Regions from separate parts of the Devosia sp. P3_B2 genome, predicted to be linked through region 2. Evidence: predicted binding sites of a transcription regulator. Region 2 holds the regulator's gene; the other holds the start of a gene.

Region 1 (4,417 bases), on a different contig from region 2:
CGGCTTCGGAGTCGTGCCCGCCGAGGTGATCCTGCGGCAGGTCGATTTCGCCGGCCAGCCGCACCAGGCAATCGCCATCCGCGATCTGTCGGCCCGCAAGCAGGCCGAGCAGCATATCCGCTTCCTCGCCCACAACGACCCGCTGACCGGGCTGCCCAACCGCGTGAGCTTCTCGCGCAAGCTCGAGGACGAAATCAGCCACGCCCGCAGGCACGGCCAGACGTTTGCCGTGCTGTGCCTCGATCTCGACCGCTTCAAGGAGGTCAATGACCTCTTCGGCCACGCCGCAGGCGACTCGCTGCTGCAGCGCGTCGGCCAGGCCTTGCTCGGGGCCATCGAGGGCCAGGGCGACGCGGCGCGGCTGGGTGGCGACGAGTTTGCCGTGCTGTTGGGCGATATCGGCACGCCGGCCCGCGCCGGCCGCATCGCCGAGCAGATGCTCGATGCGTTCCGCCGGACCAACGATCAGTCGTCGAGCGGGGCACTGATTTCGGCCTCGGTCGGCATCGCACTGTTCCCCGACAATGCCGACACCGCCGAACAGCTGATGACGCACGCCGACACCGCGCTCTATCGCGCCAAGCAGGACGGTCGCGGTATCTACCGCTTCTTCGAAAATGCCATGGGCGCCGAAGTGCGCGATCGCCGGCTGCTGGAGCACGACCTGCGCCACGCCGTGTCGCGCAACCAGCTGCGCCTCGTCTATCAGCCGCAGGTCGATATCCAGTCCGGCGAAGTCACCGGCTTCGAGGCGCTGGTGCGCTGGCAGCACCCCGAACGCGGCGAGATACCGCCGTCGGTGTTCGTTCCCGTCGCCGAGGAGAGCGGTTTGATCCTGCAAATCGGTGAGTGGGTGCTCCGCACCGCCTGCAACGAGGCTGCGCGCTGGAAGTCGCCGCTGTCGATCGCGGTGAATGTCTCGGCGGTGCAGGTGCATTCGGCCAGCTTCGCGCAGACCGTGCACGAGGTGCTGATCCAGACCGGGCTCTCGCCCTCGCGGCTCGAGGTCGAGATCACCGAGACGGCGCTGATCCGCGATATGATGCGGGCGGTGACGACGCTCCGGCAGATCCGGGCGCTGGGCGTCCGCATCGCCATGGACGATTTCGGCACCGGCTACTCGTCGCTGGCCAATCTCCGCGCCTTCCCGTTTTCGAAGATCAAGGTCGACCAGTCGTTCATCCGCTCGGTCGACAACAACCACCAGTCGGCCGCCATCGTGCGCGCCGTGCTGGGGCTGGGCAGCGGGCTCAACGTGCCGGTGGTCGCTGAAGGCGTAGAGCGGGCGGAGGAACTGGCGTTCCTCAAGGGCGAGGTCTGCCAGACCGCGCAGGGCTACCTCTTGAGCCGACCCGAGGACATCCGCACCTTTGCAGCCGTCACCGAGGGGCGCACCAAGCTGCTCGACAGCATCCTGCCGGCGCCGATGCACGTGCTCGCCAGCTAGTCTTTCAGCATCAGGGCCGGCTGGGGGTCGTCCCCCGCCTGCCCGAGTGATTCACTACTCTCCAGCGAGACGCTGCTCCGGCCGCGCCTCGTCGAACTCCATCGCCTCGATGCGCTCGCCGCGCTTCACGATCTTCGACGACGACGTGACGATGTCGCCGATATCCCCGGCGGCCTGGGTGAAATGCGTCTGCAGCTTCCGCACCCGCTCGTCCAGCCGGCCGACATCGGTGAGCAGCGCCCGCACCTCGGTCTGGATGCGATACGCCTCTTCGCGCATCTTCACGTCGCGCAGCAACGCCTGCACCACCTGAATCGACAGCATCAGGATCGACGGCGAGACGATGACGATGCGGGCCTTGAGCGCGCGCTGCACCACATCCTCGAAATGTTCGTGCAGGTCCGCGAAGATCGATTCCGACGGCACGAACAGGAAGGCCGTATCGGCAGTCTCCCCGGCAATCAGGTACTTCTCCGAGATCGCCTTGATGTGGACGCCCATGTCGTTGCGGAAGCGGCTGGCCGCAAACCGCGGGTCCTCGCCTTCACCGGCGCCCGAAAAACCCTGCCAGCTCTCGAGCGGAAACTTGGCGTCGATCACCAGCGAGGGCGCGCCGTTGGGCATGTAGACCAGTGCGTCCGGCCGGCTGCCGTTCGAGAGCGTCGCCTGGAACGCATATGCATTCTGGGCCAGCCCATCCCCGATGATCGCTTCCATCCGGCCCTGGCCGAACGCCCCGCGCGTCTGCTTGTTGGCGAGGATCGACTGCAGCGACACCACGTTCTGGCTGAGCTGCGTGATGTTGGATTGCGCCCGGTCGATCACCGCCAGCCGCTCCTGGAGCTTTGCAAGGCTCTCGTTGGTCTTCGCGTTGCCTTCCTGCATTGCCGCGCCGATGCGCTGGCCCTGGCTGTCGAGTCGATCATTGACGAGGCGGGCGAGGTCGGAGGTGCGCGAGCCGAAGATCTCGCTCATCGTCTGCATCCGGCCGGTCATCTCCGACTGTACCCGCAGCATGTCGGCGATATAACGCTCGGTCTCCTGCGCCTTGAGCTGCGCCGCGGCCGCCTCATCGGCCCGCTGCTGCGCTTCCTCGGTGCGGATGCGCGACTGCCGCACCATCACCACCAGGAGGGCGATCAATAGCGCCGCGAACAGTCCTGCCGCCGCAAACGCGGCGATCTCGAGCGTGACGGGATAGTCGGCGATGACGAAGAGCACACGATCCATCGCGGCAGCCTACACGATTCGACCGAGTTGTTCCCGCATTGTTCACGTTCGCCCCAATTATCGTTGACGAAGCGTAAACCGGCTGGCCGTTGACCGGCGCCCGGGAAATACCATATTCAGCGGCAACCCCCGATGAAGGACTGAACGTTCATGGCCAAGCGCCCCATCCTGATCCTGCCCGACGAGCGCCTGCGCGCTATTGCAGAGCCGATCGAGAAGATCGACGATGGCATCAAGCAGCTCGCCAAGGACATGCTCGACACCATGTACGACGCGCCGGGCATCGGCCTCGCCGCGCCGCAGATCGGCGAGCTGAAGCGCATCGTGGTGATGGACCTCGCCAAGGAAGACGAGACGCCGGCGCCGCTGGTCATGATCAACCCCGAGATCCTCAAATACTCGGACGAGACCGTGACGACGGAGGAGGGCTGCCTCTCCATCCCCGAGCTCTACTACGACGTCGAGCGCCCGGCCGAAGTCACCGTCCGTTACACCGATCTCGACGGCAAGGAAGTTGAACTCGACGCCAAGGACCGCCTCGCGGTCTGCGTGCAGCACGAGCTCGATCACCTCGATGGCGTGCTCTACATCGACTACCTCAGCCGCCTGAAGCGCGACCGCGTGCTGAAGAAGTTCCAGAAAGCGGAGCGCCTGGCCAAGAAGGTCGGTTAGCACCTTAGTGAGGCGATCGCCTTCTCCCCTTGTGGGAGAAGGTGCCCGAAGGGCGGATGAGGGGTCTCTCTCCGCGCACTGGGTCGCTCCTCGCTTCGCTCGGATCGCGCTACACTTCGTTTCGCGGGACCCCTCATCCGGCGCTGCGCGCCACCTTCTCCCACAAGGGGAGAAGGCGACCACCGGGAGACCGGAACATATGAAAATCATCTTCATGGGCACGCCGGAATTCGCCGTGCCCACCCTCACCGAGATCGTCTCCACCGGCCACGAAGTCGTCGCCGTCTACACCCGTGCGCCAAAGCCCGCCGGCCGCGGCCAGGCCGAGCGCAAGTCGCCGGTGCACGAGGCGGCCGAGAACTTCGGTATCCCCGTCTTCACCCCGCGCAGCCTCAAGCAGGCGCCCGAGCAGGAAGTGTTCGCCTCGCTCGATGCCGATGTTGCGGTGGTCGTCGCGTACGGCCTGATCCTGCCCAAGCCGATCCTAGAAGCGCCGCGTCTCGGCTGCCTCAATCTCCACGGCTCGCTCTTGCCGCGCTGGCGCGGCGCCGCGCCGATCCAGCGTGCGGTGATGGCCGGCGACGCGCGCACCGGCATCATGGTGATGCAGATGGACGAGGGCCTCGATACCGGCGCCGTCGGCCTGATCGAGGAAATGCCCATCGGCCCCGACATGACCTCGGGCGAGCTGCACGACAAGATGATGCTGGTCGGCGCCGACCTGATGGGCCGGGCGCTGGCGGCACTCGAACGCGGCAGCCTGCACTTCACCCCGCAGCCCGAAGAAGGCGTGACCTACGCCGCCAAGATCGACAAGGCCGAAGCCCGCATCGATTGGGGCAAGCCGGCGGCTGAGGTCCACAACCTGATCCGCGGCCTCTCGCCATTCCCCGGCGCCTGGTTCGAACTCGAGCTCAACGGCACGCCGACCCGCATCAAGGCGCTGCGCTCGACCCTGATCCCAGGCTTCGGCGCGCCCGGCACAATCCTTCCCGATCTTACCATCGCCTGTGGCAGCGGTGCCGTGAGGCTGACCGCGGTGCAGCGCGAGGGCAAGGGCGCGATGGA
Region 2 (4,417 bases):
GCCATCGCCGAGCGGGTGATCGTCACCGAGGATGGCGAGCTCGAGGTCGACGTACCCTATGTCGCGTTGGAGATGCTGACTTCGGCGGCGCAGGACCGGGTTTTCTACCGCGTCGACGGTCCGGAGGGCTTCATCACGGGCTACCAGACCCTGCCGACCTCTGATGCAGCGACGGCCGACATCGCCTATTCGGACGCCAGCTTCCGTGGTGAGCCGATCCGCGTGGCGGTGCTGCGACGCGCGGCATCCTCCGGCGTCAGCGCCATCCCGTTCACGGTCACCGTCGCCGAGACCACCATCGCCCGCACGCAGTTGACCCAGACCCTGCTCCTCCGCTCTGCCATTCGCCTTGCGCTGCTCATCCTCTCCGCCGCGGTGATCCTCTGGCTGGCCGTCGGTTTCTCGCTCGCCCCGCTCTACCGCCTCCGCGATGCCATCTCGCGGCGGGCCCTCGATGACCTCAGCCCCATCGAACAGGAGGTTCCCCGCGAGGTGCAGGGCCTAGTCGACACGATCAACTCGTTCATGACGCGGCTGTCGTCAGCTCTCGATGCCCTGCGCCATTTCACCGGCAATGCCAGCCATCAGCTCCGCACGCCGCTCACCATCATCCGCACTCAGTTGGCGCTGGCGCTCCGCGCCGATAGCCCTGCCGCGGCACGGGAGGCGGCCCGCACCGCCGACGCCGCGGTGGTGCACGCCGAGCGCGTCCTCGCGCAACTGCTGCTCCTCGCCAGGATCGACGAGGCTGCGTCCGATCGGCTGCAGTTCCAGGTTGTCGATCTGTTCGAGCTCGCCCGGGAGCGCACAGGCGACTATGTCGTCCGCGCCCATGCCGCCGACATCGATCTTGGCCTCGAGGGCGAAGGACCGGCGCTGGTCCGCGGCGACCCGATGCTGCTCGGTGAACTGCTGAGCAACCTCATCGAGAACGCCATCGCCTATGCTGGACCCGACGCCGAAGCGACGGTTCGCGTCGCCACAGGGGACCGCGTGGTGCTGCTGCAGGTAGCCGACACCGGCAAGGGCGTCGCCGCCGAGCAGTTGGCGGCAGTGCGCAAGCGCTTCAGCCGCGGTAACAGCGACAAGCCCGGAGCTGGCCTCGGGCTGCCCATAGTCGAAGAGATCGCGGGTCTGCTCGGTGGCGAACTGACGGTCGCATCGCAGCCTGGCAAAGGCTTCAGCGTGCAGCTTACCCTACCCGCCGAGCCGCAATAATCCGGCGGTGGCGCGCGTCGACCGATGCGCCGGCACGCGCCAGTGTATCCCGTAGTCAGTGCACGGGGATCATCAGGTGGGCATAGGGAGTGTTGGGCCACATCACATAGGGCTGGGTGTGGTCGGGATGCTCTTCCTTGGGATAGCCGGCCAGCATCTCGTCTGCGACGTTGAAGATCATGACGTGCGGCCCGTCGACCATCCACTCGTGGCCGGCGGGCGGCGCCGTCGCGAACGGATCCATGTTGTCGGGCGCCGACTCGCCCTGCAGCATGTAGCCGAAACCGACCACGCCCTCGGGTGGGTCCTTCTTCTCGCTATATGCCGTCAACCACGCCATGCCTCCGGCGTCGACGCATATTGGATCATTGGTGGGCGAAGCCAGGTTGTCCGGCATGCAGGTAAAGCCGTTCGTTCCCTCCTTGAGCGTCTTCATCTGCATCTGAGCATCGAAGTTCACGACCGTGGCATTCTGGCCCACCGCCACCGGCGCTGCCGACAGCGCGTTGGCGACCAATTCCGCATCGGTCATTTCGGCCGCCACGGTGGGGCTGAGCAATATCCCCAAAATCATTGCGGATATGGCATAACGGCTTGATTTCATAGACATGTTTTCCTCCTCAGAAACAGTCCAGTTCACTGGCCCGTGGAAACGAGCACAGCTCCAGCTGAGAAGGTTGGGTGTGCGGGTTCGACACGCCAATCTCTCGACGGTATGCCCTGGTGGACAGCAGGTCAACGAAACGCAAGGCCCCGACGTCGAGAGGATTTCGCGGCCACTTTCGGCGCGCCAGGGGCGCCATCGTAACGCAATATTCATCGTCCGATTGCAGAACATAACTGGAACACGTATAACACGTTCAGTCTTTGTTCCGATTCTGCTCACGGGGCCGCCATGCTGACGCGCAAGCAACACGAACTTCTGATGTTCATCCACGAGCGGATGAAAGAATCCGGCATCCCACCGTCGTTCGACGAGATGAAGGATGCGCTCGATCTTCGCAGCAAGTCGGGCATCCACCGGCTGATCACTGCGCTCGAGGAGCGCGGCTTCATCCGGCGCCTGCCCAACCGGGCCCGGGCGCTCGAGGTGATCAAACTGCCGGACTCGATGAATCCATCGCTCGGCGGCCGCAAGGCGCGCTTCGAGCCGAGCGTCATCGAGGGCAATCTTGGCCGGGTCGCGACCCCGCCGGCACGCCCAGCGGCTCAGGTGGCCAACGCCGACGCCTACCGCGCGGTCACCGTCCCGGTGATGGGCCGGATCGCCGCCGGCACTCCGATCGAGGCCATCCAGACCCATAGCCATTCCATCATGGTGCCGCCCGAGATGCTCGGTGCGGGTGAACACTATGCTCTGGAAGTGCGCGGCGATTCGATGATCGATGCCGGGATTTTCGATGGCGACACCGTGCTCATCAAGAAGCAGGACGCCGCTTCGACCGGTGAGATCGTCGTCGCCCTCGTAGATGACGAGGAGGCGACGCTGAAGCGGCTGCGCCGTCGCGGCAACTCGGTAGCGCTCGAGGCCGCCAACCCGGCCTACGAAACCCGCATCTTCCCGCCCGACCGGGTGAAGGTGCAGGGCCGCCTGGTTGGCCTGCTCCGCAAATACTGAACTCCTGACCTGCCGCCAATCGGGTCTCCGGGCCGGCTGCCTCAGCCGGCCCTTTTTCTTATGAATCCGGACGCTGCGGTCAACAATTGCACTAGGGCCGGGCTGGCAAAGACGTTACGTTCCGCGCCGCTGGCAGCAAGTGGCGCATCGGATCTGAAGCGCCGCCTGCGAGCGGCTTTCGCGATCATACCAGGAGAGTGGACCACCTTCCCGATTGCGATGTAGCGGCATGGCTTGATGCGCGGCAAACTGGCGGCGCAAGGGAGAGGGTTTTGGCAGGACAGGTCGAATGGGTCGCCGTCGATTGGGGCACCTCCAATCTGCGGGCATGGGGAATAGATTCCGCCGGTGAGATCGCCTTCTCCCGCTCGTCGCCGGACGGCATGGGTCGTCTCAGCCGCGAGCAATATCCGGATGTGCTGACCTCGCTGCTCAACGGCGTCGCCGATGACGTCGAGGACGTACTGATCTGCGGCATGGCCGGCGCGCGGCAGGGCTGGATCGAGGCCCCCTATCTCGACGCCCCCGCCGAACTCGGTCGCATAGCTGCCGGCGCCGTTGCGCCCGATATGCCAGGCCCACACAACCCGCGCATCCTGCCCGGCGTCTGCCTCCGCGATCTGGGTGCGGAGGACGTGATGCGCGGCGAGGAAACCCAATTGCTTGGGCTCTCGGCACTGATCCCCAACTTCTCCGGCCTCGCGGTTATGCCAGGCACCCACAGCAAGTGGGCGCTGCTCTCCGGCACCAAGCTGGAACGCTTCTCCAGCGCCATGACCGGCGAGATATTCGAGCTGCTGCGCACCCACTCGGTGCTGCGCCATTCGCTCGGTGGCGAGCTCGAGGGCGAGGATCGCGATGTCGGCTTCGCTGCCGGTCTCGACCAAGGGCTCGAGCGGCCCCAGCGCTTGACCGCGACGCTGTTCAAGGTCCGCGCCGGCTCCCTGCTGTCGGGCCGCAGCCCGGCATGGTGTGCCGGTTTCCTCTCGGGCCTGTTGATCGGCGCCGAGATCGGGGGCCAGCGCGACTGGATCGGCGAGGCGGAGATTCCGCTGGTCGGCAGTGTCGGCCTTTGCGGGTTGTACCAGATGGGCTTTGAACGGCTCGGCGCCCGGACCCGCATCGTCGATGCGACCGACGCCACCCTCGCCGGACTCAAGGCAGCAAGACAGGCATAGAAGTTCATGGACCACCGCCACATCATCGCGATCCTTCGCGGCATCACGCCTCCCGAAACCCTCGAAGTTTGCGACGCCCTCGTGCTCGCCGGCATCACCATGATCGAGGTCCCACTCAATTCGCCCGAAGCGCTGCGCTCGATCGAAGACGTCGCCAAGGCCTTCGACAGTCGCGCCCTGGTCGGTGCGGGCACGGTGCTGAACCGCGCCGATGTCGACGCGGTCGCCGATGCGGGCGGCCGGTTCGTTGTGTCGCCGGACACCAACCCGGCGGTCATCGGCGCCACCATCGAGCGCGGCATGACCTCGTATCCGGGCGTGTTCTCGCCCACCGACGCGTTCACCGCCATCCGCTCCGGCGCCACGGGCCTGAAGTTCTTCCCCGCCGAAGTGCTTGGCCCCA

The links. Region 2 encodes LexA, which represses DNA repair genes until DNA is damaged. Its sites were predicted from a motif close to TGTTCNNNNTGTGTTCNG; they were not measured.
Region 1: a site for LexA is predicted at 2,706-2,723, ahead of AC1DV8_RS13115 (DNA recombination protein RmuC). Genes of this name have one in related genera too.

The regions. Positions count from the first base shown of each region.
Region 1 is NZ_JBFUGO010000008.1:66,831-71,247, forward strand. Features, by position in the region: gene AC1DV8_RS13110 (bifunctional diguanylate cyclase/phosphodiesterase) at 1-1,447, shown strand, start outside; gene AC1DV8_RS13115 (DNA recombination protein RmuC) at 1,502-2,677, opposite strand; gene def (peptide deformylase) at 2,828-3,349, shown strand; gene fmt (methionyl-tRNA formyltransferase) at 3,549-4,417, shown strand, end outside.
Region 2 is NZ_JBFUGO010000010.1:21,524-25,940, reverse strand. Features, by position in the region: gene AC1DV8_RS14990 (sensor histidine kinase) at 1-1,218, shown strand, start outside; gene AC1DV8_RS14985 (hypothetical protein) at 1,274-1,828, opposite strand; gene lexA (transcriptional repressor LexA) at 2,114-2,836, shown strand; gene AC1DV8_RS14975 (2-dehydro-3-deoxygalactonokinase) at 3,109-4,014, shown strand; gene AC1DV8_RS14970 (2-dehydro-3-deoxy-6-phosphogalactonate aldolase) at 4,021-4,417, shown strand, end outside.